Regions from separate parts of the Mesorhizobium sp. BR1-1-6 genome, predicted to be linked through region 1. Evidence: predicted binding sites of a transcription regulator. Region 1 holds the regulator's gene; the other holds the start of a gene.
What was found. Region 1 encodes PhoB, which activates phosphate uptake and scavenging genes when phosphate is short. Its sites were predicted from a motif close to TGTCATNNANCTGTCAT; they were not measured.

Region 1 (14,782 bases):
GCATGTGACCTAAAACGCTACTACAGCAGGGTCGCCGAATTGAGGGCCCGAACGGTAACGCCCACAAACATGACCAATGCCATCATCCCCTTGCCGTCGGCCAAGCCGGACCTCGGCAGCGTCGCGGCAATTCCCGCGGCGGACGCCGAAGCCTCCGGGGCGGCCCAGCATCAGTCGATAGAGGCCGGCAAGCGGCCGGTGAGAATAGTCGGCCCGGCCTTCTTCCCAGCCGAATGATCATCCGCCCCCGGTTGTAGGCGCCGGTTTCTCAGCCAAGGTCAGTTTTGGGTGGCACCCATCAGTCGCAGACCATGCGAACCCTCTTTCCGGGTTCGCTGACATTCCTGCATGCCAGGGGCTTTTCCTCATCGGAGGACGGCGGAGGTGGCCTCGAAACTCTTGAAAGATGACGTCTCGGTGCGGCGCGCGGCGCGGGCCTGCGCTCGGAAAACCGGGTTGGCGGTTGTGGCGGCGCCGGAAAAGCGCCGTTTTCCATTCCGGACGGCCCGTATTCCACATTGGGCGGCGGCCGGTCCCAGAAACGCCGGGCATCGAGCGGGCGCGGAATGACGACGGTGCCGTCATAGCTGCGCGAACAGCCGCTGCCGAAAAGCAGCGCCGCGCTCAGCAAGCAAGGCACAATCCGTCCAAACATCAGCAACACCCCAATATTGGCTTATAGCGCGGCTTCGATCCGGCCGACAACCGGGCGCAATGGCGCAGGCCAGGGCCCGTCCGGTGCGCAACGGCTTGTTAAGGTTAGCGGATCGTTAATGCTTCTCGGGCACATTCCGCCGACGAACCGCGGAGGGAGGGTTCGGCCTTGGATTCGGGGTGGGGACGGCATGGCTGAAGCGAACGAGACAGCCGGCGTGCGCGGCGAGCGCGGGTCGGGCGAAATGGCGGTGAACGACGCGGCTTCGTTCACCGCAGGCATGGATTTGGCCATGCTACGCCAGCTGGTCGAAACGGGCTCGGACTGGATCTGGGAGACCGACGCCGAGCTGCGCTTTTCCTGGCTTTCGCACAACTATCAGGCGGTCACGGGCATCGACCCGGCCGCTGTGCTTGGCCGCTTCCGGTTCGATTTCCTGAAGCAGGTCCTGAACGGCAACCGCAGCGCGGCAATGCATCTGGAGGATCTGCAGGCACATCGGCCGTTCCGTGACTTTGTCTACGAACTGAAGGGAGGTCGCGCCGATTGCCGCTGGGTGCTGACCTCAGGCTTTCCACGCTTCGATGACGAGGGGAAATTCGCCGGCTATCGTGGCATTGGACGCAATGTCACGGGATTGGCCGTCGCCTTCGAAGAACTGGAGCAGAAGCAGCAAGGAGAGGCGTCTTCGGGAGGCCTTCCCGACCTTCGCACGATGGTCGATTCGATGCCGATCGGGATCATGGTCCTCGACGCCGACCTGCGCGCCGAAGTGATCAACCAGGCCTTCTACAATTTGTGGAAAATCGATCCCCAGCGCGCCGGGATCGGCTCGGGCTTCCGCGAGTTGATGGAGGCCAGCCGCGCCGTCGATTCCTACGGCGCAGACGATGTTGCCTGGCGGCGCCATACCGCCGAGCGCGAGTCCGAGATCAGGGCCGGCGTCGCCGGCTCGAGACAATTGCCGCGCAATGACGGGCGTACCCTGGTTGCGTCGCTGGCCCCGCTGGCCGGCGGCAAGCGGCTCATCTCCTATGTCGATGTCACCGACATGAAGGATCGCGAGGCCGAGCTGGCCGACGCGCTGGAAAAGGCGCGACTGGCGGAAGCGGTGATCAACGGCGTCAAGGATCCGATCTTCGTCAAGGATGACGATCTGCGCTTCGTCTTCGTCAACGAGGCGTTTGCGGGCCTGTTCGGCCAGACGCCGCAAACCATGCTTGGCAAGCCCGGCGGCAATTTTCTCGCGCCGGCCGAGGTTGCGCTGTTCGAGAAAAGCGAGCGCGAGGTGCTGGCGACCGGGCGGCCTTACGAGGTGGAGGAAAGCTTCGAGGTCGACGGCGTCAACCGCTCGCGCGTCGTCAGGAAGAACCGCGTTAGAATGGTAAGCGGCCGCAACTACGTGGCCGGCTTCCTCTTCGACGTCTCGGACATGAAGGGCCGTGAGACCGAGGCGCAGGACGCCCGCAAACACCTGGCCAGCGTGCTGGAATCGCTGCCGGCCGCCGTGATCATCTACGACCGCGAGGACAATTTCGTTTTCGCCAACCGCAAGATGCAGGACACGCTGCCGGCGTTGAAGCCGGCGTGGCAGCCCGGCCGCACCTTCCGCGACGCGCTGGCACTCGGTCATTCGGCTGGCTATTTCCGCTCGAGCGGCGATCCGCGGGTCGATGCGCTCTATGATGGCGATCTCGATCCCTGGCTGGACAGCATCCTCGCCCGTTACCACCTGCCATACTCATCCTTCGAACGTCTCAATCCCGACGGCCGCTGGTATCAGGTTTATGACATGCGCACCGATGACGGCACGTTCATCGGCGTGCGCGTCGACATCTCCGAGATCAAGAGCCGCGAAAAGGCGCTGCACGATTCGATGCGGCAGATCGACCTGTTCCGGCACGTGCTGGACGAACTGCCCGTGGCCGCCTTCATCAAGGCGCAGGACCTCAGCATCGAGTTCGTCAACAAGGCCTGGTGCGCGATCACCGGGCTCGCCAAGGAAGACGTTATCGGCCGCACCGATCGGCAGCTGTTCGGCGACGGGGATGGAGAAAGCTACAGCCTGGACGATACCGAGGTTGCCCTCACGGGCAGCGTCAGGGAGGTCGAGGAGCCCGTCACCCATCGCGACGGCACGGTGCGGCAGTTGATGACGCGCAAGAGCCGGCTGGTGGCGCTGGACGGATCGGTGCATCTGGTCGGCTCCAGCACCGACATCACCGAGGTCAAGGCGCGCGAGCGGGCGCTGGAAGAAAGCATGCGCGAGAACGAGGTGTTCCGCAGCCTGATCGACAACGTGCCGGTGTCGATCTACGCCAAGCGCTCCGATCTCAGGCAATTCTACGTCAACAAGGGCTGGTGCGATCTCACCGGCTTCAGCAAGCAGGACGCGATCGGCAAGACCGACATCGAAATTTTCGGGCCGGACGGCGAAGCCTTCGTCAATGGCGACCTCGCGGTGCTGCGCAGCGGCGAAACCCAGGAGGTCGAGGAGACGGTGATGCTCCCGGACGGCAGCGTGCGCTACCAGTTCGCCCGCAAGGGCGCGATGATCGCGTCCGACGGGTCGCTCTACCTGATCGGGTCGACCACCGACATCACCGAATTGAAGCTGCGCGAGGCGGAACTGCGCGAGGCGCGCCAACGCGCCATACTTGCCGATCGCGCCAAGTCGGAATTCCTCGCCAATATGAGCCATGAGATCCGCACTCCGATGAACGGCGTGCTGGGCATGGCCGAACTCCTGGCCAAATCCGATCTCGATCCGAAGCAGAAGACCTTCACCGACATCATCGTCAAATCGGGCAACGCGCTGCTCACCATCATCAACGATATCCTGGATTTCTCCAAGATCGATGCCGGCCAGTTGGTGCTCGATCCCGCCCCCTTCAATCTCGCCGAGGCGATCGAGGACGTGGCGACGCTGGTGTCGACGCGGGCCAAGGAAAAGGACCTCGAGCTCATCGTGCGCATCGAGCCTGGGCTCGAAAGCCTGTTCATCGGCGATGTCGGCCGCATCCGGCAGATCGTCACCAACCTGCTCGGCAATGCGGTGAAGTTCACCGAAGAAGGCCATGTGCTCGTCGACGTCACCGGCGAAAGTGTGCCGGACGGAACCAGGCTGACGATCTCGGTCACCGACACCGGGATCGGCATCCCTGAGGAAAAGCTGAAACAGGTGTTCGAGAAATTCAGCCAGGTCGACACCTCCTCGACGAGGCGGCATGAGGGCACTGGGCTCGGGCTCGCGATCACCTCGCGGTTGGTCGAATTGATGGGCGGCGACATCGGCGTGGAAAGCGCCGAAGGCAAGGGGTCGACCTTCTGGTTCACGGTCACGCTGCCCAGGGCCGGACAACAGAACGCGCAGCGCATCATGCCGGTGGACGTGACCGGCGCGCGGGTGCTGATCGTCGACGACAATGCCGTCAACCGCGCCATCCTGACCGAGCAGATGACGTCATGGACCTTCGATTCCTGCGCGGCCGAGAGCGGCGCCGAGGGACTGAAAGTGCTGATCGCGGCCGCCGCCTACGGCGTGCCGGTCGATTGCGTCGTGCTCGATTATCAGATGCCCGAGATGAGCGGCGCCGAGATGGCAGGTGTCGTGCGCAACACCGCCGGGCTTGCCGACACGCCGATCATCATGCTGACCTCCGTCGACCAGTCGCTGGCCAACACCAGTTACCGCGATCTCGGCATTGATGCCCAACTCATCAAGCCCGCACGCTCCTCGGTGCTTCTGGAAACGCTGGTCGCCACCATCCAGCGGCATCGCCACGCCACGGATGTCGCCCGGCCGCTTGCTGTCGAGGGAGGCGGCGGGAACAATCCGCAGTCACCGCCACCGGCGGCAGGGCAACGCGCGTTGCTGCAGCCGCCGCCGGTCAGGCCTCGGCTTGCCGCGACTGGCGGCGAGCAGCGGCTGGACATCCTCGTGGCCGAGGACAATGAGGTCAACCAGATGGTCTTCACCCAGATCCTCGGCGAGACCGGCTACGGTTTCGAGATCGTCGGCAATGGCCGCAAGGCGCTGGACGCTTTCGGCAGGCTCAATCCGTGCATGATCCTGATGGACGTCTCGATGCCGGAGATGAACGGGCTCGAGGCAACCGCCGCCATCCGCCGGCTGGAAGAGGAAACCGGCACGCATGTGCCGATCGTCGGGGTCACCGCGCATGCGCTCAAGGGCGATCGCGAACGCTGCCTGGACGCCGGCATGGATGACTATCTGCCCAAGCCGATCAGCCCCAGGGCCCTGCTCGAAAAGGTCGAGCGCTGGGTCGGCGCCGGTCGCCAGGCCCGGCGCAACGCGGGATAGACTTTGCGCCTTCGGCCGGATTGCGGCGAGAATCACCCGGGGCCGGCTGCAGCCCTTCGAGCAAGACTATGGTGCGATCGCACCATATCAAAGCCTGCGTCCAGCCGGGACAATGACGGCATCGAATTTCCGCTCTCTTCTAGTTACGGGCGGGAGCAGCGACCGCCAGTATGAAGCAGCGTCAATCTACCCCAACGGACCTGTTTTTGGCGATGGCCCGGCCAAGACATCCTCTGGCCTCGAGCAACGCGCTCCCGTCCGGCTTTTCTTCGATCAGCGATCCATGCCGAATCCGATGGCTGTTTGGGTGGCCGGATCGCGCAAGTCCCTGATTCCCGAAGGCAAACCGGCGCCATGCCGCAGCCGCTAATCGCCATCGCCTTTCCAAGCGCCGGCGACGCGTTACCGGGCTGACACGAAACTGTCATGCGACTGTTATAATCGAACGCTATTGGCCTCAGCGGGCGCTGGCAAGGAATGGCGCCGAGAGACCATCTTCCGAACAGGAGCAGGCCATATGAGACATTTCATCCGCTCGGCGGCCGTTGCGATCGCAATGGCTGCGGCGTCCACCCTCACCCTTTCCGCGGCAATGGCAGCTGACATCTCCGGTGCCGGCGCCACCTTCCCTTACCCGATCTATGCGAAGTGGGCCGATGCCTACAAGAAGGAGACCGGCATCGGTCTCAACTACCAGTCGATCGGCTCGGGCGGCGGCATCAAGCAGATCAAAGCCAAGACCGTCACCTTCGGCGCTTCCGATGCGCCGCTGAAGGGCGAGGATCTCGAATCCACCGGACTTGCACAGTTCCCGATGGTGATGGGCGGCATCGTTCCGGTCGTCAATCTCGAAGGCATCAAGCCGGGCGAACTGGTGCTCGACGGCCCGACGCTGGCCGATATCTTCGTCGGCAAGATCACCAACTGGAATGACGCGGCGATCGCCAAGCTCAATCCCGACGTCAAGCTTCCCGACCAGGCGATCGCCGTCGTGCATCGCTCCGACGGTTCGGGCACCACGTTCAACTTCAGCTACTACCTGGCCGACGTCAGCGCCGACTGGAAGTCGAAGGTCGGCGTCAACACCGCGCTCGAATGGCCGGTTGGCATCGGCGCCAAGGGCAATGAAGGCGTCGCCAACAACGTCTCGCAGACCGGTGGCTCGATCGGCTATGTCGAATACGCCTACGCCAAGCAGAACAAGTTGACCTATGCCGACATGATCAACAAGGACGGCAAGAAGGTCGAGCCGACGGCGGCGGCGTTCTCGGCGGCGGCGGCCAATGCCGACTGGAGCTCGCAGCCTGGTTACGGCGTCATCCTGGCCAACCAGCCGGGCGCCGAATCCTGGCCGATGACGTCGGCGACCTGGATCCTGGTCTACAAGAAGCCCGGCGACGTGGCGGCGACCGGTGAAGCGCTCAAGTTCTTCGCCTGGTCCTACGCCAAGGGCGACGACATGGCCGGGGCGCTGGACTACGTTCCGATCCCCGACGCGGTCGTCAAGAGCGTCGAGGACATGTGGGCCAAGGACATCGTCGGCGAAGACGGCAAGCCGCTCTATTCCGCCATGTAATCCCTGCTGAACGAGGAGGGCGCTTCACGGCGCCCTCCCTGTCTTCCTTGAAACGCGAGGGCCAGATGACCGCCGTCTCCGAAGCCATGCCATCGTCGGCCGCCATGCGGGCCAGGGAAGCGACGGTCCGACGCTTCGCGCTCACCGATACGATTTTCCGGACGGCGACACGCTTTTCCGCCATCCTCGTCCTGCTCATCCTCGGCGGCGTGGCGATTTCGCTGTTTGCCGGCTCGTGGGAAGCGCTGTCGAAATTCGGGTTCTCCTTCCTGACGACCGAATCGTGGAACCCGGTCACCGAGAATTTCGGAGCGCTGGCCCCGATCTACGGAACCATCGTCACCGCCGCCATCGCCATCCTGATCGCCGTTCCCATCGGCATCGGCATCGCCATCTTCCTTACCGAACTCTGCCCGCGGCCACTCCGGCGCCCCATCGGCATCGCCGTCGAGCTGCTTGCCGGCATACCCTCCATCATCTACGGCATCTGGGGCCTGTTCGTGTTCGCGCCGTTCCTGCAGACGACGGTGCAGCCCTTCATCATCAAGCTTTTCCACGACGTGCCGGGACTCTCCAGCCTGTTTGCCGGCCCGCCCTACGGCATCGGCCTTCTGACCTCGGCGCTGATCCTTGCCATCATGGTCCTGCCCTTCATCACCTCGATCACCAAGGATGTCTTCGACACGGTGCCGGCGGTGCTGAAGGAATCGGCCTACGGCATCGGCTGCACGACCTGGGAGGTCACGCGCCGCGTCGTCATCCCCTATACCCGCGTCGGCATCATGGGCGGCGTCATGCTCGGCCTCGGCCGCGCGCTCGGCGAAACCATGGCGGTAACCTTCGTCATCGGCAACGCCCACCGCATCAGCGCCTCGCTGTTCGCGCCCGGCACGACGATCTCGGCGACCATCGCCAACGAGTTCACCGAAGCCGACGGCGATCTCTATACGTCTTCGCTGGTGGCGCTCGGCCTGATCCTGTTCGTCATCACTTTCCTGATCCTTGCCCTTGCGCGCTACATGCTGCTGCGCATGGACAGCCGCACGGGAGCCTGACCGATGTCGACGGCCACATCGCTTCACAATCGACGCAAGCGCAGGAATGCCGTGATGATGACGCTATGCGTCGCGGCGGCGGGCATCGGCCTGGCCTGGCTGGCGCTGATCCTCGGCGCACTGCTCTATAAGGGCCTGTCGGGTGTTTCGCTCTCTGTGTTCACCGAAATGACACCGCCGCCCGGCGATGCCGGCGGCCTGCTCAATGCCATCTACGGCAGTATCATGATGACAGTCATCGCCGTCATCGTCGGCACGCCGATCGGTGTCCTCGCTGGGACCTACATGGCCGAATATGGCCGCTTCTCGCGCCTCACCACCGTCGTGCGCTTCATCAACGACATCCTGCTGTCGGCACCCTCGATCATCGTCGGCCTGTTCGTCTACGAGCTGCTGGTGCGGCCGATGGGACATTTCTCGGCGATTGCCGGTGCCGTCGCACTGGCCATCCTGGTCATCCCGGTCGTCGTTCGCACCACGGAGGACATGCTCAACCTGGTGCCGAACGCCCTGCGCGAGGCCGGCGCCGCGATCGGCGCGCCGCGCTGGGTGGTCATCCGCTCGGTCGCCTACCGTGCGGCGCTGTCGGGCATCGTCACCGGCATATTGCTGGCCATCGCCCGCATTTCCGGCGAGACGGCGCCGCTGCTCTTCACGGCACTCAACAACCAGTTCTGGTCGAGTAATCTCAATGCGCCGATGGCCAGCCTGCCCGTCACCATCTTCCAGTTCGCTCTCAGCCCCTACGAGGAATGGCAGCAGCTGGCGTGGACCGGCGCACTCATAATCACCCTTACGGTTCTCGGGCTGAGCATCTTCGCCCGCAGCCTTACCGGACGCAGAGAGGACAGATGAAACCGATGTTGTCCACCGAATTGAACACGCCCGAAGTCGCGGTCGAGAAAGCCAAGATCGAGGTCAAGAATCTCAATTTCTACTATGGCCAGTCGAAGGCGCTGAAGGATATCAGCCTGTCGCTGCCCGAGCGCAGCGTCACCGCCTTCATCGGGCCTTCGGGCTGCGGGAAGTCGACGCTGCTGCGCGTCTTCAACCGCATCTACGAGCTCTACCCGAGGCAGAGCGCCGAGGGCCAGGTGCTGCTCGACGGCCAGAATATCCTCGACCGCTCGCAGGACCTCAACCTGCTCAGGACCAAGATCGGCATGGTGTTCCAGAAGCCGACGCCGTTCCCGATGTCGATCTACGAGAACATCGCCTTCGGCGTCAGGCTCTATGAGAAGCTCAGCAAGGCGGAGATGGACGGCCGTGTCGAGCAGGCGCTGAAGCGCGCGGCACTGTGGAGCGAGGTCAAGGACAAGCTCAACGCCAGCGGCCTCAGCCTTTCGGGCGGCCAGCAGCAGCGCCTCTGCATCGCCCGCACGGTGGCGGTGAAGCCGGAGGTCATCCTGCTCGACGAGCCTGCCTCGGCGCTCGATCCGCTGTCGACCGCCAAGATCGAGGAGCTGATCGATGAGCTGCAGGCCGACTATACGATCGTCATCGTCACCCACAACATGCAGCAGGCGGCGCGCGTGTCGAAGCAGACCGCGTTCATGTATCTGGGCGAGTTGGTCGAGTTCGACCGCACCGAGAAGATCTTCACATCGCCCCGCGAGAAGCGCACGCAGGACTATATCACCGGCCGCTTCGGCTGATCCCAGGCATACGAGGACCAAGATCATGGCCGAACACACAGTCGCAGCCTTTGACGAAGATCTCGGACAGATCAGCAGGCTGATCCGCGACATGGGCGATCTCGCCTCATCGATGGTCGGCGGCGCCACCAAGGCGCTCCTGAATTCCGACAACGCGCTCGCCCAGCGCGTCGTCTCCGACGACGCCATCATGGACGCGCGCCAGCGCGAACTCGACGACCGCGCCATCACCCTGATCGCCAAGCGGCAGCCCATGGCGGACGATCTGCGCCATGTCGTCGGCTCGATCCGCATGGCGGGCGATCTCGAACGCATCGGCGATCTCGCCAAGAACATCGCCAAGCGCGTCGGCACCGTCGGCCTTGCCGCCACGCCGCGCGACCTGTCGCACTCCATCGACGCCATGGCGCAGCTTGTGCTGATCCAGGTGCAAGGCGTGATCGAGGAGTATGCGGCGCGCGATGCCGCGGCACTTGCGAAGCTGCGCGCCGACGATGAACGCATCGACGTCAAATACACGTCGGTCTTCCGCGAGCTGCTGACCTACATGATGGAGGATCCGCGCAACATCACCGCCTGCACGCATCTTTTGTTCTGCGCCAAGAATCTCGAGCGCATCGGCGATCACGTGACCAACATTGCCGAAAATGCCTATTATGTGCTGACCGGCACGCAATTGCCCGCCAATCGCCCGAAGCAGGACGAGACGGCGATGTCGGCGCCAGCGGCTTGACGGCAGGGGTGACCAGTCGATGATCGCGCCACGCATCATGGTGGTGGAGGACGAGGAGCCGCTGGGTGTGCTGCTCCGTTACAATCTGGAATCGGAGGGTTATCAGGTAGAGGTGGTGACGCGCGGCGACGAAGCCGAGATCCGCTTGCAGGAGAATGTCCCTGACCTTCTTGTGCTCGACTGGATGGTGCCGGCGGTGTCCGGCATCGAGCTCTGCCGCCGTCTCCGCATGCGGCCCGAGACTGAGCGGCTGCCGATCATCATGCTGACGGCGCGCGGCGAGGAAAGCGACCGGGTGCGCGGTCTCTCCACCGGCGCCGACGACTATCTGGTCAAGCCGTTCTCAACGCCGGAATTCATGGCACGCGTCAAGGCGCTGCTGCGCCGCGCCAAGCCCGAAGTTCTGTCCAGCGTGCTCAAGGTCGGCGACATCGTGCTCGACCGTGAATCGCACCGGGTCTACCGCAAGAAAAGCGAGATCCGGCTCGGGCCGACCGAGTTCCGCCTGCTCGAATTCATGATGCGACATCCCGGCCGCGTGTTCTCGCGCAGCCAACTGCTCGACAATGTCTGGGGCGAAACGATCTATATCGACGAGCGCACCGTGGACGTGCATGTCGGCCGGCTGCGCAAGGCGGTCAACAACGGCCGCATGCCTGACGTGATCCGCACCATTCGGGGCGCGGGGTACGCGATCCGCGAAGACTAGGGATATGTCACGCAACGTTCTCGCCTATGCCTGATTTCGCCTGTGCCCCCGGCGCGAAAATTTCCTGGTCGACGAAGGTTAGCGCGCGCATGGCGCAGCCCTCGCGGATCAGCGGCAGTTCGTTCGGCTCGGTGTCGAAGGAAATCGATTTCGAGTGCTGGCCGCCGGCGGTCTGGGCAATGGCCTCGCGCAGAGCCGGCTCGATCAGGTCGAAGGCGGCGGCGCTGACGCCGACCATGGCGACCGGCGCCGGATCGATCAGGGCGAACAGGCTGCCAAGGCCGTAACCCAGCGCCTCGCCGGCCTTGCGGTAGGCTTCGCGCTCCGGCCCGTCCTTTTCGCGCGCCGAGGCCGCCAGGGTGCGCATGTCGGCGTCGCTGACGTCGACGGGCTGGGTGTCCTCGCCAAGCTGCCTCGCGTTGCGCCAAATGGCATAGTTGCCGGCATAGGCCTCGACGCAGCCGCGCCGCCCGCAGCGGCAGAGCGCCCCGCCGGGGCGATGGATCATGTGGCCGAACTCGCCTCCGGATGAATGGGTGCCGGTGAACAGTTCACCCTTCAGCACCAAGCCCATGCCGATGCCGTGCGACAAAAGTATGGCGATGAAGTCGTCGCGGTAGCGCTGGGGATCGCGCCAGCGCAGCGCCACCGCCATCATGTTGCAATCGTTCTCCATGGTGGCGGGAATGCCGAACTCGGCCTCCAGTATGTCGGCGAAGGCGATGTCGGTCTGCGGCGTGATCGGCGACCACAGCATGGCGCGCGCATCCGTGTCGGTGATGCCCTGGATCGCCAGCGCGATACGGGCGATGCTGCCGACGTCGAGGTCGGGATCCTCGAACCGCCGCCTGACGATGGCCACGCATTCGCCGATCAGCGCCTCGCGCGACAGGGTCAGCGTGTCCAGCCGGCGCTGCTCCTCAGATATCACCTGGCCGGCATAGTCGATGACTGCGACGGAGAGGAAATTCAGCGACAGCACAACGGTCATCACCGCCGCGGCTTCAGGGTTGAGGCTGAGGCCGACCTGCGGCCGGCCGCGTTTCAGCGCACCGGCCTCGCTCGGCTTGCTCTGCGCCAGGATGCCTTCGCCAATCAGGTCGGAGGAGATCGCCGATATGGTGGAATGGCTGAGCCCGGTGGTCGCGGCAATCTCGGTGCGCGAGGGCTGCCCGGCACGGCGCACGGCCGCGATCACCATCGCCCGGTTGCGTCGGCGCAAATCATCGTGGCGGATTCCGACCGACATGTTTCTCGCATCCTCCCCGTCGCCGCGTTCTCTCCCCAGGATCCCGACGACCGTCAAATACTGGCAGAACCGGCCTTGGCTGTCATTATTTATTCCGGAGCTCGAAAAAAATTCACGAGGACATCAAAATACATCAGAATCGACGTTGACAGTGTTCCGACGATGGACCAGTGTTTTTTCGAGGCTCGAAAAAATAGAGCCTTTGTGCCGGCCTACGGGCCTGTTTGGTCGCGCCATACGCGGCGCAGGGAGGATTAAGATGAAGAGATTCACAGCCGCCATCCTGGCGGGTGTCGCCATGTCGCTGACGCTCGCGTCGGTCGCGCAGGCGAAGGACAAGGTCATCGGCGTTTCCTGGTCGAACTTCCAGGAAGAGCGCTGGAAGACCGACGAGGCCGCCATGAAGAAGGCGATCGAAGCCGCCGGCGACAAGTATATTTCCGCCGACGCCCAGTCCAATCCCGGCAAGCAGCTCACCGACGTCGAGAGCCTGATCTCCCAGGGCGCCAATTCGCTGATCATCCTGGCGCAGGACGCCTCCGCCATCGGCCCGGCGGTGCAGAAGGCGCTCGACGAAGGCATTCCGGTCGTCGGCTATGACCGCCTGATCGAGAACAAGGACGTCTTCTATCTCACCTTCGACAACAAGGAAGTCGGCCGCATGCAGGCCCGCGAAGTGTTCAAGGTGAAGCCGGAAGGCAACTACGTCTTCATCAAGGGCTCGGGTGCCGATCCGAATGCCGATTTCCTGTTCTCGGGCTCCATGGAAGTGCTCAAGGACGCCATCGACAGCGGCAAGATCAAGAATGTCGGCGAAGCCTATACGGATGGCTGGCTGCCGGCCAACGCGCAGAAGAACATGGAGCAGTTCCTGACCGCCAACGACAACAAGGTCGACGCGGTGGTCGCGGCCAATGACGGCACTGCCGGCGGCGTCGTCGCGGCGCTGACGGCTCAAGGCCTGGCCGGTACCGTTCCGGTCTCGGGCCAGGACGGCGACCACGCGGCGCTGAACCGCATCGCGCTCGGCACGCAGACCGTGTCGGTGTGGAAGGACGCGCGTGAACTCGGCAAGAATGCCGCCGAGATCGCCTCGCAGCTGGCCGACGGCAAGAAGATGACCGATATCGCCGGCGTCAAGGACTTCACAACGCCCGGTGGGAACACCGTCAAATCGCTGTTCCTGACCCCGGTTGCGATCACCAAGGACAATCTCAACGTCGTCATCGACGCCGGCTGGATCAAGAAAGACGAGGTCTGTGCCGGCGTCGCGGCGGGCAGCGTAGCGGCCTGCAACTGATCCTCCATTTCATGCGATGAACGCCGCGGCTGCCAAGCCGCGGCGTTTTTTCAAGAAAATTTGTTTTTCCGCCCCGGGCGGGTAACTTCTAGGCTGGCTTCCGTCATCCCGCATCGGACGGGCAGGCCGGTGGGAGAAAATCATGACCGATACGACGTCCAACCCGCAGGCCGACACCGCGCGTGCGTCGGAACTCGGCGCCGTCGCCCGGTTCCTTAAGGCGACCGAGATCGACACGCGCATGCTCGGCATGATCGGCGCGCTGCTGCTGATCTGGATCGGGTTGCATGTCTTGTCCAGCCTGCGTCTCGGCGTCAATCCGCTCGATTTCGACAGCCGTACCTTTCTCACGCCGCGCAATCTGTGGAACCTGTCGGTGCAGACCTCGGCCGTCGCCATCATGGCCTGCGGCATGGTGCTGGTCATCGTCATGCGCAATATCGATCTGTCCGTCGGTTCCGCCGAAGGGTTGATCGGCATGGTCATGGGCTTCGCCCAGGTGCATTTCCTAGTGCGCTTCGTCGGGCTTGAGCTTGGCAACCCATGGATCTGGGTGCTGGCGCTGGTCATCGGCCTGGTGCTCGGTCTGTTGATCGGCGCCTTCCAGGGCTTTGTCATCGCCTATCTCGAAGTGCCGGCCTTTATCGTGACGCTGGGCGGGCTTCTGGTCTGGCGCGGTGCGGCATGGTGGGTTACCAGCGGCCAGACGGTGGCGCCGCTCAACGCGACGTTCCAGCTGATGGGCGGCGGCCCGGCCGGATCGATCGGCGCGACCTGGAGCTGGGTGGTCGGTATCGCCGCCTGCCTTGCGGTGGTGCTTGCGCTGTTCAACGGGCGGGTACAGCGCAAGCGCTTCCGTTTCCCGCTGCGTCCGATCTGGGCCGAGACGCTGATCGGCGTGCTGACCTGCGCCGTCATCATGGGCGCGGTTTGGCTGGCCAATTCCTATCCGTGGCCAGTCGGCATCGTGAACAGATATGCAGCCGCCAACAACATAACCGTGCCCGAGGGCGGCCTGTTCATCGCCCACGGCATCGCCATACCGGTGCTGATGGCCATCGCCGTCGGGCTGGTCATGACCTTCATCACCAAACGCACCCGTTTTGGTCGCTATGTCTTTGCCATTGGCGGCAATCCGGAAGCAGCCAACCTCGCCGGCATCAATACACGCTGGATCACGATGAAAGTGTTCATGATCATGGGCGTGCTGGCCACGATCGCCGCCGCGATCTCGTCAGCCCGGCAGAACTCGGCCACCAACGTGCTCGGAACGCTCGATGAATTGCTGGTGATCGCGGCGGCCGTCATCGGCGGCACATCGCTCGCCGGCGGTTCGGGAACAATCATCGGCGCCATGCTGGGCGCGCTTTTGATGCAGTCGCTGCAATCCGGCATGGTGCTGCTTGGCGTCGACTCGCCGCTGCAGAGCATCGTCGTCGGCGCCGTGCTGGTCATCGCGGTGTGGCTCGACACCGTCTATCGCAAACGCGTTTGAGGGAGGAGGACAATCATGGCTGAGAGGATCG
Region 2 (14,782 bases), 640 kb from region 1:
TCTCGGCCGCCTCGCCGGTCGCCTGTTCCCAAAGCAGGCACAGGCGCCGATGCGTCGGCTCGAACACGCCGTCATAGATGCGGTCGAGCGCCGCGGTCGGGTGCGAGAGCTCGCGCAGCACGAACTGCACGATCTCACCGGCCTGCGGCTGCGCCACGACGAATGCCACCATCCGCTCCAGCGCCGCGAACAGCTGCGCGCGCGCCGTCTCGGGGTTCGCGATTGCCGGCGCCCCCGCCTCGCCGAGTGCCTGGCCGGCGACCGATTGTATGGTGTCCACGATATGGTCGGCGGCGGCGAGGCGCAGCCCCTCCTTGCTGCCGAAGTGATAGGCAATGGAACCGATATTGGCCTTGGCCTCCGCCGCGATCTCGCGCGTGGAGGTGCCGTCGAAGCCTTGTCGTCCGAACAGCTTGAGCGCCGCGCGGACCAGGGCTTCACGCGTCATCTCCGCGGCGGGCGGCTCGCGGCGAGGAGTTCGGGCTTCGGGCGGCTTGATCATGCGGCAGACTTTAATCAATCGATTGATTAAAGTCAAATCCGATCCCGGACATGGCTTGCCATGCCGGCCCGCGCGGGCTTTAGTGCGCGGCCATGGGCAAGGAAGTCGAGCGCAAGTTCCTGGTCTCCGGCACGGCATGGCGGGATCTGGTCGAGGCGGACATCCGCATCCTCCAGTTCTATCTCGCCGCCGCGCCGGGACGCACGGTGCGCGTGCGCATCAGTGACGGCGCCTCGGCCAGGTTGACGCTCAAATTCGGCAGCAAGGCGCGCGAGCGCGACGAATTCGAATATCCCATTCCGCTGGCCGACGCCGTGGAGATGCTCGGCTTCGCCATCGGGCGTGTCATCGAGAAGACACGTCACCATGTTAGGCATGGCGGCTATCTCTACGAAGTCGATGTCTTCGGCGGCGCGCTGGCGGGGCTTGTGATGGCCGAACTCGAGACACCGGACGATGTCCCGGACGAAATGCTGCCAGACTGGCTCGGCCGCGAAGTGACTGGCGAACAGAAATTCTACAACGCGTCGCTCGCCCTCGGGGGGATTCCGGAGATCGCCGCATGAGCTTTCGCATCGATCCGCGCCTGCCGCTGACCGGCGAGGTCAGGCGTATCCTGGCCGAGGAAATCGGCAAGGCGCTTGCTCATCTCGACACGGCGCATGACAGGCCGGAGCAGGGACTGCACAAATCCCGCAAACGACTGAAGAGCGTGCGCGCCTTGTTACACCTCGTTCGTTCCGGTGACGAAACATTCTGCCGTACGGAGAACGAGTGCTACAAGCAGGTCTCGGCACTGCTCGCCGGACCGCGCGAGGCGACCGCCTTGATCGAGACGATCGACCGCCTGGCCGACGCCTTTCCGGGGCAAAGCGCCGGTCACGGCCTCGGCCCCGCCCGCGATCGCCTGGTGATGCGCCAGCACGCGCTTCATGCCGGCGCCGGTCTCGATGCGGCCATAAAAGCTGCCATCGCCGCCTGCCAGGAGGGCCTCGAACGCGTCGACAGCCTGTCCTTGCCGGACCAGCCGGAGCGGGCCGCCGACATTCTGGCCGAGGGCGCCCGCGCCACATTGCGGCGCGCGCGCAAAGCACTGGACAAGGCGGCCTCGAGCGGCGGGGCCGAGGATTTCCACGACCTGCGCAAGGCGGCCAAGACCCACAGCATGCATCTGTCGCTGCTCGGCCGCCTGTGGCCGACGCCAATCAAGGCTCGTCGCAAGGCGGTCGACAAGCTCGCAGAGCAACTCGGCGAACTGCACGACGTCTTCGTCATGCGGGCGATGCTGGAGGCCGGCGGCGAGCCGCTTGGACCGCCCGGGGATACGAAACTCCTTGGCAAACTCCTGAAGCATTCCGAAAAGAGCCTGAGGAAATCCTGCCTTGCCGAGGCGGCCGAACTGTTCGGCGACAGTCCCAGGCGCTCGACGAAGAAGCTGGCCCGCAAGGCGCGCGACGATCTTGCCGGCGCTCCGCCCGCGGAGGAATTGGCGGCGAGGTGACGCGAGGGCATTAATCGCCGGTCATGCGGTCATTCGCCTTGGATGGCTCGCGGGCAGGGGCTGGCCCTCCATTCGCGCACCGGCATCCGCACCGACGGCAAGTCGATCCTCTATGCCCCCCTGATGAACGAGGGCGAAGTCGCGGCGCTGAAGCTCGATTGAGAAGCCAGATATCCCGAGCGGACTCACGAGAGTCTTTGCCACATGGGCCGGGCGGATCTAAAACCAGCCGCCATGAGGATGGTCGTCCGCCGCCCGCTCGCCCGCTCGGAACTGCCGCACGATACGGCCGCTCTCGCGCGCTATCTCATCGGCAAGATCGTGGTCCGGGAATTGCCCGAAGGCATTGCCAGCGGCCGCATCGTCGAGACCGAGGCGTATGTCGCCGGCGATGCTGCCGGGCACGGCTACCGGGGAATGACCCCGCGCAACCGCTCGCTGTTCCTCGAGCGCGGGCATGCCTATGTCTATCTCGCCTACGGCATCTCATACATGCTGAATGTCTCGAGCGAGATGCCCGGCATCGGAACCGGCGTCCTGATCAGGGCACTGGAGCCGCTCGACGGCATTCCGATCATGCAGCTCAATCGCGGCATCGAGCGCCTGCGTGACCTGGCGCGAGGACCGGGAAGGCTCGCCATGGCGTTGCGGATCGACCGTTCGCTCGACGGGCTCGATCTTTGCCGGGAAGGCCCTCTATGGCTTGCAAGCGATGGCCGCGACCCCGGCGAAATCGGGCAGAGCGTTCGGATCGGCATTTCGAAGGATGCCGACCGCCTGCTGCGATTTTACGTCCGGGGAAGTCCGTTTGTCAGCGGTTCACGATCGCTCAACCCATGAGAGGTGCTTCCCGGCGCGTTGAAAGGAAGAAGAATGCAAGCTACTGCGCTGCCCTTTTTCCCTCCAACTGCGCCTGCGCTGCCCGGATCGAGGCGGCGTAGGTCACCAGCGGGCGCTTGAGGCCGTGGTTGATCAGCGTGCGTCTTGTCTGCGGCGAAGCGCCAGATATGACAAAGCGCACGCCGGCGCGCCTGGCCTTGTGCGCCGCACCCTCGATGACATTGGCCGCGGTCGAATCGAAGAACGGCACCGCCGAGCAGTCGAGGATGAAGTTCTTGCGCTGGTCGGCGATGCGGTCGAGCACCGCGCCGACGGTCGAAGCGGCGCCGAAGAAGAATGCGCCGGAGATGCGGTAGACGACGGTGTCGGCGTCGGTCGCGTCCCTGGAATCATAGACGCTCTCGCGGTCGGCGACGTCCTCAGGCACCAGCGTCTGGTCGGCCTCGACGGCGATGGATTTCGCCATGCGGTCGATGAACAGGATCGAGCCCAGCGCGAATCCGACGACGATGCCTTCGGTCAAGTCGCGGAAGACCACGATCAGGAAGGTGGCCATCAGCACCAGCGCATCGCCGCGCGAGGCGCGCAGCAGCGTGGCGAAAGCCTGCTTCTCGAACATGTTCCAGCACACCACCGCCAGCACGCCGGCGAGGGCGGAGAGCGGGATGTAGCTGGCGAGCGGCGCTGCCGCCAGCATCAGGACGAGCAGGATCATGGAGTGGATCATGCCCGAAACCGGCCCGTGCGCGCCGGCCCGCACATTGGTGGCGGTACGGGCAATGGTGCCGGTGGTGCAGATGCCGCCGAACAGGGCCGAGGCGATGTTGGCGAAGCCTTGCGCCACCAGTTCGCAGTTGGAACGGTGCCGGCGGCCGGTCATGCCGTCGGCGACGACGGCCGACAGCAAGGATTCGATGGCGCCCAGCAACGCGAAGGCGATGGCGTCCGGCAGCACGTCGATCATCCTGTCGAGGCTGACGGGGGGAAGCGCCGGCCATTGCAGGCTGCGCGGGATCCCGCCAAAGCGCGTGCCGATCGTCTCGGCCGGCAGCGCAAACAGCGCCACCGCGAGCGACGCCAGACCGATGGCGATCAACATCGCCGGCCATTTCGGCCGCCAGCGCTTCAGGAAAGCGATGGTTGCGATTGTCAGCACCGCCACGAAGGTCGCCGCGAGATTGATCGTGCCGGCCGCCTCGCCGATCGCCGTCAGCTTCGGCACCAGCGGGCCTGGCTCCTTGCCGGCGAGCTTCAGCCCGAACAGTTCGACGATCTGGCCCGAGAAGATGATGACGGCGATACCGGCGGTAAAGCCGACCGTCACCGGATAGGGAATGAACTTTATGTAGGTGCCGAGCCGCAGATAGCCGATGGCGATGAGGAAGATGCCGGCCATCATCGTCGCCAGCAACAGCCCGTCCACGCCGACCCGCGCGACCGTCGCCGCCACCAGCACGATGAAGGCGCCCGCGGGGCCACCGATCTGGAAACGGCTGCCGCCGAACGCCGAGATGATGAAGCCGCCGATGATCGATGTGTAGAGCCCGCGCTCCGGCGTCACCCCTGATGCGATGGCGATTGCCATCGACAGCGGCAAGGCGACGATGGCGACGGTCAGCCCGGCAATGGCATCGGCCCTGAGATGTTCGAGCCTGTAGCCTTCGCGCCAGACCGTCACCAGTTTCGGTGTGAACAGTTCGGAAAAAGTCGGCTTTGCCGGCCCATGGGTCGGTTTGCGCGCGGTTTCGTTGAGTGTCTGCCCGATCTCGTCCATGGACTGCTTCCGCACCTGAAAGGCGGCGGGATCGTCGGCAGGACTGTCGGCGGTCGCCGTCGCGACTTATGCCGGCTCAGCTTTCGGATTGGGCGGCACGGCAGGCTTGAGGCGCACGCCCCGGCCGCCGCGCTCACTGGGTTGATTCTCGCCGATCAGCTCCACCCCGGCCTCGTCGAGGGCCTGGATGACCTTCATCAGCGTATCGACCACACCCCTGACCACGCCGTCGCTCGCTTCCATGCGCTGGATGGTGGGAAGCGAAACGCCGGCGCGCTCGGCGAGCGTCTTCTGATCGATGCCGGCCAGCGCCCTCGCGGCGCGCATCTGCGCGGCAGTGATCATCGGCCGGGATCCCCGTCTGAGTCTGCGGATATGATGTATAATACGATCATTATGATGTTTCAAGCATCAGCATGCACGCTTGAGCCTTGATCATCATCGCTATCGAGCATTTTTCGGATACTTTCCGAGCATTGAGAGCTATGGTGTTCCATCTGGGGCAGGGGATAACGTGGTTGACCATTTTCAAGACATTGACGACATCGGCATGCCTGGTATCGGTGGTCCTTCTGCTAACGGGCTGCGGACACTTGATCAACCGGCTGATCTGACCGCTTCCCGGTCGAGCGTCGTCAGACGTCGTCACGCACCACCCTGCGCCGTTGCAGGACCCTTGCCGCCAACCAGCACAGCATGGCCCAGGCAAAGCCCGCGCACCAGCCGGCCAGCACGTCCGACGGCCAGTGGACGCCGAGATAGATGCGGCTGATGCCGACCAGCACCGTCGTCAGCACGGCGAGCGCCAGAACATAGATCTTCGTCGTCCGGCCCTGCAGGAAGCGCGCCGCAAGCGAGCCCAATGTGAGATAGGTCACCGCCGAAAGCATCGCGTGGCCGCTCGGGAAGGAAAGCGAGGTCTCGTTGACCAGATGCGAGACGAGCTCCGGCCGCGGCCGGTCGACGCCGAGCTTCAGCAGGCTCGACAGCATCTGGCCGCCCGCCACGGCGACGAAGATGAGAAGCGCGGTCCCGGGCCTGCGGATCAACAGCAGATAGATGATCGTCGCCGCCGTGATCAGCACCAGCACGCTGGTGCTGCCGAGGCTGGTGATGTCGCGCATCGCCCCTTCCATCCATGGCGGGCCGATCGGGATACCGGGTTGGCCGGCCTGGCGGAAGGCAAGCATGATTTCAGCGTCGAAGGCGTGCGGCGTGGTGGCCCGTGCCACCTCCATCAACTCCACGAAGCCCCACAGGCCGGCGGCGACGACAAGGCCGGCCAGCAGCACCGGGAATTCGACCCGGCTCAGCAGAGCCTTTGCCGCAGTTCTCATCGGACCTCGTTTCGCAACCATGGTTTGCCGGTCATCGCCCTTGCACATAGGGCCCGAGCGTGATCAGCGCCACGGCGGCAATCGCCAGCACGATGCCGGCCGCTTGCAGCGTATTGATGCGCTCGCCGAAGAATATCAGGGCCACCAGATTGACCGATACCAGCTGGATGACGGCCGACAGGCTGAACGACACCGACATGCCGAACTCGCGAATCAGCCGCAGCATGATCAGGTTGCCCAGCGAATAGAGCGCAAGCGTCAGCACGATCTTGCCCAGGCTGGGCGCCATCCCCCATTGCTTGGCGGCCGCCGCCGCCAGCAGAAAGATCACGGTCGAAAGACCGAGCTGAAGTAACCCCGAAAAACTCACCCTGCCCTCGATATTGATGCCGGTCGTCCGTGCCTTGTTTCGCAAGCGCGTCGGGACGTCAAGCAGCTGCCGTGGGACCAGGCTCTTGTGTCGGCAGGACCGAAGCGCCAAAGTCGCGGCCACTACCCTGCCCCTGCGGGTGGGGGCGAGGAGCGTGGCGTGCGATTTCTCGAAACCTTGTCGCGGCGCTGGAACGGGCTTACGCTGGCGCTGCAGTTCATCATTGCCGGCGGCTTCGGGCTGCTTGCGGTGATGCTGGTGGTCGGCTTCTGGGTCACCGCGCAAATCCGCGAAAGCGTGCTCCACAATTCGGCGGCCACGACTGCCCTTTATGTCGACAGTGTGATCGCTCCGCTGCTCCCCGATCTGCGCACGAACCATCAGCTCGATGACGCCGTCAAACGGGCGCTTGACGAGACCCTCGGCCAAGGCGCGCTCGGCAAACGGCTGTTTTCCTTCAAGTTGTGGCGTCGGGACGGCACGGTGCTGTATTCGAAGGACACGGCCTTGATCGGCCGGCAGTTCGGCCCGAGCGCCAACCTGCGTGCCGCCTTCGCCGGGAATGTCGTCGCCGAGTTCAACGAGCTAGGCGACGAGGACGACAAGGAGGAGAGGGCCGCGGGCGTGCCGCTGCTGGAAATCTACAATCCAGTCCGCGAACCCTGGTCGGGCGAGGTGGTCGCCGTCACCGAATTCTACGAGATCGCCGACGATTTCCAGGCGGCTCTGGCTTCCGCCTTGCTGTCGAGCTGGCTGATCGTGGCCGGCGCCACGCTGACGGCGCTGCTGCTGTTGTCGGGGATCGTCATACGTGGCAGCCGCACCATCGACAAGCAGCGCGGCGTTCTGCAGGGTCAGGTCTCCGAGCTGCAGGCGCTGGTTTCGCAAAACCGGGCGCTGCGCCTGCGCGTCCAGCAGGCGTCGCGCCGTGCCACGGCGCTCAATGAACGATACTTGCGTCGCATCGGCGCCGACCTTCACGACGGGCCGGCTCAGCTCGTCGCGCTGGCGGCGCTGCGTGTGGACAGCCCCGCCATTTCCGGCGAGGGTGCCTCCAGCGACAGCCGTAACGCCGAGATCGCCATGATCCGCATGGCGCTGGACGACGCGATGCGTGAAATCCGCGGCATCTGCAACGGCCTCGTCCTGCCGCAGATAGAAACGGCCGCGACCGGCGACATTCTGCGTCTTGCCGTCGACGAGCATCAACGCAGGACCCGCAGTTCCGTGGCGCTGACCCTATCCAGGCAGTTGCCCGAACTGGGCGCTTCGGAGAAGATCAGCATCTATCGCTTCGTCCAGGAGGGGCTGAACAACGCTTATCGTCATGGGCAGGGCAAGGATCAGGAGGTGAAGGCCGGGATGACAGGCGGCAAGTTCTTCGTTGAAGTGTCGGATGGCGGGCCTGGATTCGACCCAAGGCGAGCCGAGGGCCTGGGGCTCGCCGGCATCAGGGAACGTATCGAAAGCATTGGTGGCCAGTTCGAGACCACGACCGGGCCACAGGGAACACGATTGATGATTACGCTAGCCGTCGAGGATCAACCATGATCGGTACCATCCGTGTCGCCATTGTCGACGACCACCCGCTGTTTCGCGAAGGCGTTACCCGCAGCCTGTCGGAGATCGGCGGCTTCGAAATGGTGGCCCAGGGCGCCACGGCGCAGGATGCCGAACGCATCGCCTCGACTTTGCAGCCCGACATACTGCTGCTCGACATCAGCATGCCGGGTGACGGCCTTGCGTCGGTGGCCGGCATACTGGGTGCCAATCCCGGACAGAAGATCGTCATGCTGACGGTCTCGGAGGCCAATGCCGACGTGGCGCGGGCGCTGAACGCCGGTGTGCGCGGCTATGTGCTGAAGGGGGTCGGCTCGCGCATGCTGGCCGAAATCCTGCATGGTGTCGCGGCCGGCGAGACCTATGTGTCGCCGACCCTGTCGGCTCGCCTGCTTTCGGACCTGCAATCGCTGCAGCCGGCCAACGGCAGGACGGATCGCCTGCGTCAGCTCACCGGACGCGAGGCCGAGATCCTGCAGCTGGTGGCGGAAGGGCTGAGCAACAAGGAAGTGGCGCTGCGGCTGGCACTGCAGGAAAAAACGGTCAAGCATCACATGACCGGTGTGCTGTCCAAGCTCAACGTCCGCAATCGCACCGAGGCGGCGCTGCTGATGCGCGAAGCGCGGGATCGGGCCGGCAGCTAATCCTGGTCGGCCGCAAGGGATCCCCGGTTTGGGATAACGACACGCATAAATGAAAACCTGAAGCGCGGTGCAGCAGCGGAACGCTCCAGGGCAAAAAAGACGGCCCCTATACGGGGCCGGAGCGACAAGGTCACCTCCGCCGGGGGGCGGCGGAGGTGACACGTAAAGCGGGCGATGCCTATTGCCCGCTCTACAACCCCTTGAGGCGGCTTATATCCGCCGCCGTCGCAGGGCGCTCGACGATCGTGCGGCCCAGAGCGTCGGTCATTTTGAAGCGACCCTTCTCGATCTCTTCGCCGAAGCCGTTAGGGTGCTGCACCACGATCTTGTTGTCGCCTATTTCGACACGATCGCCGGTTGTTGCATTCACATGCTTGCCGGAGCTGTTGGCACCCTTCCCCTTGCCGTTGTTGCCGCCGCCATTGTTCCCGTTGCCGCCAGCGTTGCCATTGTTGCCGCCAGCGTTGCCATTGTTGCCTCCGGCGTTGCCATTGTTGCTGCCGCCGTTATTTCCATTGCCGCCATTGCCGTTACCGCCACTACCGCTGTTCCCACCAGGCTTGGCTTGGGCGCTGGACGCGACAATGCCTGCGGCGGAACCGTGAAAATCGAGGTGATAGGGGGCTATGGTCAGCGCCAGTGCCGGCACTGCTCTCAGGGCCAGCCAGCAACAATGAGCCATGATCGAGCTGCGCATCAGTCCCTCACTTGATCGGGCCGGCAAAATTCAGAGGCCATCTCGTGCAGGTACGCGATCATCGGCGACATGGCGTGTTCGTGTAAGTGGCCCACGACCGATGCCGCGGCAATCCGGACCTTCGCCCTGATCGGTTTAGGACCTTGGTCCGAGTTTCAAACCGGATGTGGCGCGAGGTTCGCGGTCAAGTTGGCGGGTGCACGAATGTCACGAAAGTGTGACCGATCGTCTATAAGGGGTCGAAACGCGTGACACGCTCCAGCCATCCAGCCAGAGGCAGACCCATGACCGACCATCGTTCGCCCGACGCCAGATTCCGCACCAGCCTGCTTGAGGAAAACGACGGTCCGGCGACCAACCCCACCGAAAACCGCACCATGGGCGAAATCATTGCCGAGCGGTTCTCCCGCCGCGCCTTCCTCAAGTGCTCGCTGGCCGTCTCGGCCATCGCCGCCACCGTCAGCCCGCTGGCGCTCGTGGCCGCCGACGATGCGCGTGCCGCCGAGGGTTCGGCTTTCTCGTTCGATGAACTCGAAGCCGGTATCGACGACAAGCACCACGTCGCGCCGGGCTACGATGCCGACGTGCTGTTGCGCTGGGGCGATCCGCTGTTTGCCGATTCGCCGGAGTTCGACCCGGCCAGACAGTCGGCTGAGGCCCAGGCAAGACAATTCGGCTACAACAACGACTATGTCGGCTATATCGGGATCGATGGCTCCGCGGAGCACGGCCTGCTGGTCGTCAACCACGAATACACCAATCCGCATCTGATGTTCCCGGGTATCGTCAAGATAGTCGAGAAGGACGGCAAGAAGGCGGCCGAACTCACGCCGCTCTCGAAGGAGCAGGTCGATGTCGAGATGGCGGCACATGGCGGCACCATCGTCGAGATCCGCAAGGAAGGCGGCAAGTGGCAGGTGGTGCGCGACGGCAAGTTGAACCGCCGCATCACCTCCAACACCGAAATGGCGCTGTCGGGCCCGGTCGCCGGCCATGACCGCGTCAAGACCAATGCCGACCCATCCGGCACCAAGGTCATCGGCACATTCAACAACTGCGCCGGCGGCGTCACGCCCTGGGGCACCTATGTCATGGCCGAGGAGAACATCCATGGCTATTTCTCCGGTGAACTGCCGGAAGGCCATAAGGAAGCCGCCAACTACAAGCGCCTCGGCATTCCGGAAGGCGCCTATGAATGGGGCGCGCATTACGATCGCTTCGACCTCGCCAAGGAGCCGAACGAGCCCAACCGTTTCGGCTGGATCGTAGAGGTCGACGTCAACGATCCGACATCCACGCCGAGGAAGCGCACCGCAATGGGCCGCTTTAAGCATGAAGGCGCCGAATCGATCATCGCCAAGGATGGCCGCGTCGTCTTCTATCTCGGCGACGACGAGCGCTTCGAGTACGTCTACAAATTCGTCACCGCGGGCCGTTTCGATCCGGACGACCGCGCCGCCAACATGAACCTGCTCGACGACGGCACGCTGCATGTCGCCAAATTCGCCGCGGACGGTACGGTGGACTGGCTGCCGATCGTCTTCGGCCAGGGTCCGCTGACACCTGAGAACGGCTTTGCCGGCCAGGCCGACGTGTTGATCGAGACGCGGCGTGCCGCCGACCTGCTCGGCGCCACCAAGATGGACCGTCCCGAGGACATCCAGCCCAATCGTATCAACGGCAAGGTCTATGTCATGCTGACCAACAATTCCAAGCGCAAGGCCGATCAGGTCGACGCCGCCAACCCGCGCGCCGATAACGCCTTCGGCCATATCATCGAGATATCGGAGGATGGCGGCGATTTCGCCGGCACCAGGGGCAATTGGGAGGTGCTCCTGAAATGCGGCGATCCAGCGGTTGCCGATGTCGGCGCCACCTTCTCCACCGCCACCACGGCCAATGGCTGGTTCGGCATGCCCGACAATTGCGCGGTCGATTCGGCCGGGCGCCTGTGGGTCGCCACCGACGGCCAGGGCCCGAAGACCACCGGCCGCACCGACGGCCTGTGGGCGGTCGACACCGAAGGGCCGGCGCGCGCGACGTCAAAACTGTTTTTCCGCGTGCCGATCGGCGCTGAAATGTGCGGGCCGCTGTTTGCGCCCGACGATCAGACCGCCTTCGTCGCCGTCCAGCATCCAGGCGACGGCGGCGAGGATTGGGAGGCGTTCGGCCGCCCGTCCTATTATGAGGATCCGTCGACGCGCTGGCCCGATTTCAAGCCGGACATGCCGGTGCGGCCGGCGGTCGTCGCCATTACCAGGCAAGGCGGCGGCAAGATCGCGATTTAGAGGGCAATTCCAGGAAAGTGGGGTTCCGTCCGACGCGTAAAACGAACCTCCAGCCCGGTTCAGGGGCCGGAATTGGCGATCCGCCGGGCAATCCGCTCGGCGATCGCCTTGGCCTGGATGGCGGCGTTGGCGAAGCAGCCGCGGATGCTCGGCCGCATGCCGGTGAACCAGAGGCCAGGCAGTTTCGGATCGGCATCCCCGCCATTGAACAGCGGAACGCCCTTGCCGTCGAGCACGCCGAGATCGCCGACCATCTGCTCAAGCCCGGTGCGGTATCCCGTCGCGGCAATGACGATGTCGGGATCGATCAGGCTGCCATTGGCCAGGATGACGCCGTCGCGGGTGAATTCCCGCACCGCCGGCACGACGGTGATCCTGCCCGAGCGGATGGCGTCGATCGCGCCCTCGTCGGCGGCGATCGCGGTGTAGTCGGTGGTCAGGCGGCTGGCGCCGCCCACCGGTGCCGGCGGCACGCCGAATTTCGTCAGGTCGCCGAAAACCAGCCGTTGCGTCAAGGCGATCACCGCATCGGCGACCCGCAAAGGCAACCGCGCCATCAGCGGCGACAGCCGGTGCACGGCAATCTTGCCGATGCGCTTGGGCAGGACCGACGGACCATTGCGGGCCGACAGCCACAGCGAGGCGGTGCTTGCCTGGGCCAGGTGGTTGAGCGCGTCTATACCCGAATTGCCGGCGCCGACGACCAGCACCTTCTTGCCGGCATAGTCCTTCGCGTCGCCGAAATCCGCCGAATGGATGATGCGGCCGGCGAAATCCCGCATTCCTTTCCATTCGGGGATGAACGGCTGTCTGTCGCGGCCGGTGGCGATCACGACGTGGCGCGCCAGGCGCTTCCCGGCGCTGGTTTCTATCGCCCAGTGGTCGCCCCGGAACAGGACCGCCTCGACGGCGACGCCGAGCTCCACCGGCAGCCGGTTCGCCTCGCTGAAATCGTTCAGATAGCGGATGACGGCGGTTCTGTGGGGGAAGGCGAGCGTGCCCTTCGGATAGGCAAGGCCGGGAAGTGCCGAAAGGTCGCGGTGAGTATTGAGGCGCAGCTGCTGGTGACGCCGATGCCATGGCTCCGCCAGCCGGCTCTCCTTTTCCAGGATCGCCGTCGCCACGCCGGCCTTTACCAAGGCCTGCGCTGCCGCGAGACCGGCGGCGCCGGCGCCGATGACGATCGCCGGTTCGATGGTTACCGTCTGGTGCGCTGCCGGTCTGATTGTCGTATCTGCCATTCGCTCACGAACCCCATTCCACCCTTGTGGCGCTTCCGCCGACACCGGCAGAACGCCCTCCCGCGCATGATCCATACAGCAGATCGGCCCCGGATTTCGAGGCCATGCGCCGCACCGCGGTTGCGTCCTATATGGCATATACGCGAGATCGGCGATAATCAGGTCGCGGCAATGTGATTGATTCGAGATCCGGGGGCTGGCGGATCTCTGTTACCGGTACAGGAATCCGAAGTCCTCGAAACGCTTTTTTCGGCTTCCTGTGCAAAATCAAGGCGCCACGGCGTATAGCGTACCCGGGTGCGCGCCGCAGATGCACGCGGAATCTCGACCCATGCCCTCCTTGCGGATCTATCTCGACAAAATCCTCGAGCGTGCCTCGCCAAAGGTCGAGCGCCAGGCGTTCACCCATGCCGAACGGCTGGCGCTGGTGCGCCGCCACGGCGACTTCTCACTCGCCTACTCCTCCGCCGTGCAAGGCAGGCTCTCCTATTTCGGCGACGCCGACGGCTACATCGCTTTCGGCACCAAGATGAAGCATCATTTCGCGCTCGGTGACCCGGTCGCCGATCCGGCCCATCGGGCCGACTACATCAGGCGCTTCGTCGAGACCGCCGGCAGCCCCTGGTTCGTGCAGATCGGCGAACAGTCGGCGCGGGTGCTGGCCGGGCTCGGCTACAAGGTCAACCGGCTGGGCATCGACACCCGTCTGCCGCTGCCCGAACACGATTTTTCCGGCAAGCGCAACGAAACCGTGCGCTACTCCGAGCGCTGGCTGTTGAAGAAGGGCTTTTCGTTCGCCGAGGACAAGCGGACGATCTTTCTCGACGAGATCTCCCGGCTTTCGGCGAACTGGCGCGGCGACCGCATCGTCAAGCGTTGGGAAATGGGCTTCCTCAACCGGCACTTCGCCGATCATGTGGGCGTCGACATGCGCCGCTTCGTGCTGCACGGCCCCGATGGCGAACTGGTCGCCCTGCTCGACTTCGATCCGCTGTTTCGCGGCGGCAAGGTCATCGGCTACACCACAGCCTTCAAGCGCAAGCACATCGACGCCTCGCCGCATGCCGAGGTCGGCCTGACCAAATTCGCCGTCGACCGCTTTCGCGAGGAAGGCATTTCGGTCGTCACGCTCGGGCTGTCGCCGCTGGTCGACGTCGGCCCCAGCGGATTCGCCGAAAGCGATTTCTGGCGCAACGCCTTCCAGCGCGCCTATGATTCGCCCTGGGTCAACCGCCGCCGCTTCAACCTGCAGGGGCAGGCGGCGTTCAAGCGTCGTTTCCACGGCATCGAGGAGCCGGTCTACGTCGCCTTCCGTAAGGGAACCTATGTCGAGATGCTGGGCCTGCTGCGGCTGGTGAAGGCGATCTAGCTCTGACCGCGGCTCAGCGTGGCTTCGCCCCTCAATTCCTCAGCCGGTAGCCGGTCCTGAATATCCAGGCGACGGTCGCCACGCAGATCAGCAGAAAAACCACGGTCATGCCGAGGCTGATGCCGACCGAAACGTCCGATTTTCCGAAAAAGCTCCAGCGGAAGCCGCTGATCAGATAGACGACCGGATTGAACAGCGTCACCGTGCGCCAGGCGCCCGGCAGCATGTTGATGGAATAGAAGCTGCCACCGAGGAAGGTCAGCGGCGTGATGATCAGCAGCGGCACCAGTTGCAACTGCTCGAAGCTCCTGGCCCAGATTCCGATGATGAAGCCGAACAGGCTGAAGGTCACCGCCGTCAGCACCAGGAAGGCCAGCATCCAGAACGGATGCTGGATCGAGAGCGGCACGAACAGCGAGGCCGTCGCCAGGATGATCAGGCCGAGGATGATCGACTTTGTGGCGGCGCCCCCGACATAGGCGAGGACGATCTCGAGATAGGAGACCGGAGCCGACAACAGCTCGTAGATCGAGCCGACGAATTTCGGGAAGTAGATGGCGAAGGAGGCGTTGGAGATCGACTGCGTCAAAAGCGACAGCATGATCAGCCCGGGCACGATGAAGGCGCCGTAGCTGATGCCGTCGATCTCGGTGATGCGC

Region 2: the regulator PhoB is predicted to act here: its motif matches at 9,431-9,447, upstream of LB545_RS03540 (PhoX family protein).

The regions. Positions count from the first base shown of each region.
Region 1 is NZ_JAIUHZ010000001.1:58,910-73,691, reverse strand. It holds gene LB545_RS00360 (DUF2865 domain-containing protein) at 1-237, shown strand, start outside; gene LB545_RS00355 (PAS domain-containing protein) at 846-4,979, shown strand; gene pstS (phosphate ABC transporter substrate-binding protein PstS) at 5,497-6,555, shown strand; gene pstC (phosphate ABC transporter permease subunit PstC) at 6,621-7,610, shown strand; gene pstA (phosphate ABC transporter permease PstA) at 7,614-8,465, shown strand; gene pstB (phosphate ABC transporter ATP-binding protein PstB) at 8,462-9,265, shown strand; gene phoU (phosphate signaling complex protein PhoU) at 9,291-9,998, shown strand; gene phoB (phosphate regulon transcriptional regulator PhoB) at 10,018-10,707, shown strand; gene LB545_RS00320 (ROK family protein) at 10,715-11,956, opposite strand; gene xylF (D-xylose ABC transporter substrate-binding protein) at 12,216-13,256, shown strand; gene LB545_RS00310 (sugar ABC transporter permease) at 13,399-14,751, shown strand; gene LB545_RS00305 (ATP-binding cassette domain-containing protein) at 14,767-14,782, shown strand, end outside.
Region 2 is NZ_JAIUHZ010000001.1:701,980-716,761, forward strand. It holds gene LB545_RS03485 (CerR family C-terminal domain-containing protein) at 1-502, opposite strand, end outside; gene LB545_RS03490 (CYTH domain-containing protein) at 595-1,068, shown strand; gene LB545_RS03495 (CHAD domain-containing protein) at 1,065-2,003, shown strand; gene LB545_RS03500 (DNA-3-methyladenine glycosylase) at 2,238-2,843, shown strand; gene LB545_RS03505 (SulP family inorganic anion transporter) at 2,884-4,617, opposite strand; gene LB545_RS03510 (helix-turn-helix domain-containing protein) at 4,684-4,962, opposite strand; gene LB545_RS03515 (phosphatase PAP2 family protein) at 5,253-5,954, opposite strand; gene LB545_RS03520 (hypothetical protein) at 5,986-6,324, opposite strand; gene LB545_RS03525 (sensor histidine kinase) at 6,484-7,875, shown strand; gene LB545_RS03530 (response regulator) at 7,872-8,528, shown strand; gene LB545_RS03535 (hypothetical protein) at 8,719-9,225, opposite strand; gene LB545_RS03540 (PhoX family protein) at 9,510-11,513, shown strand; gene LB545_RS03545 (flavin-containing monooxygenase) at 11,573-12,754, opposite strand; gene LB545_RS03550 (phosphatidylglycerol lysyltransferase domain-containing protein) at 13,086-14,123, shown strand; gene LB545_RS03555 (ABC transporter permease) at 14,155-14,782, opposite strand, start outside.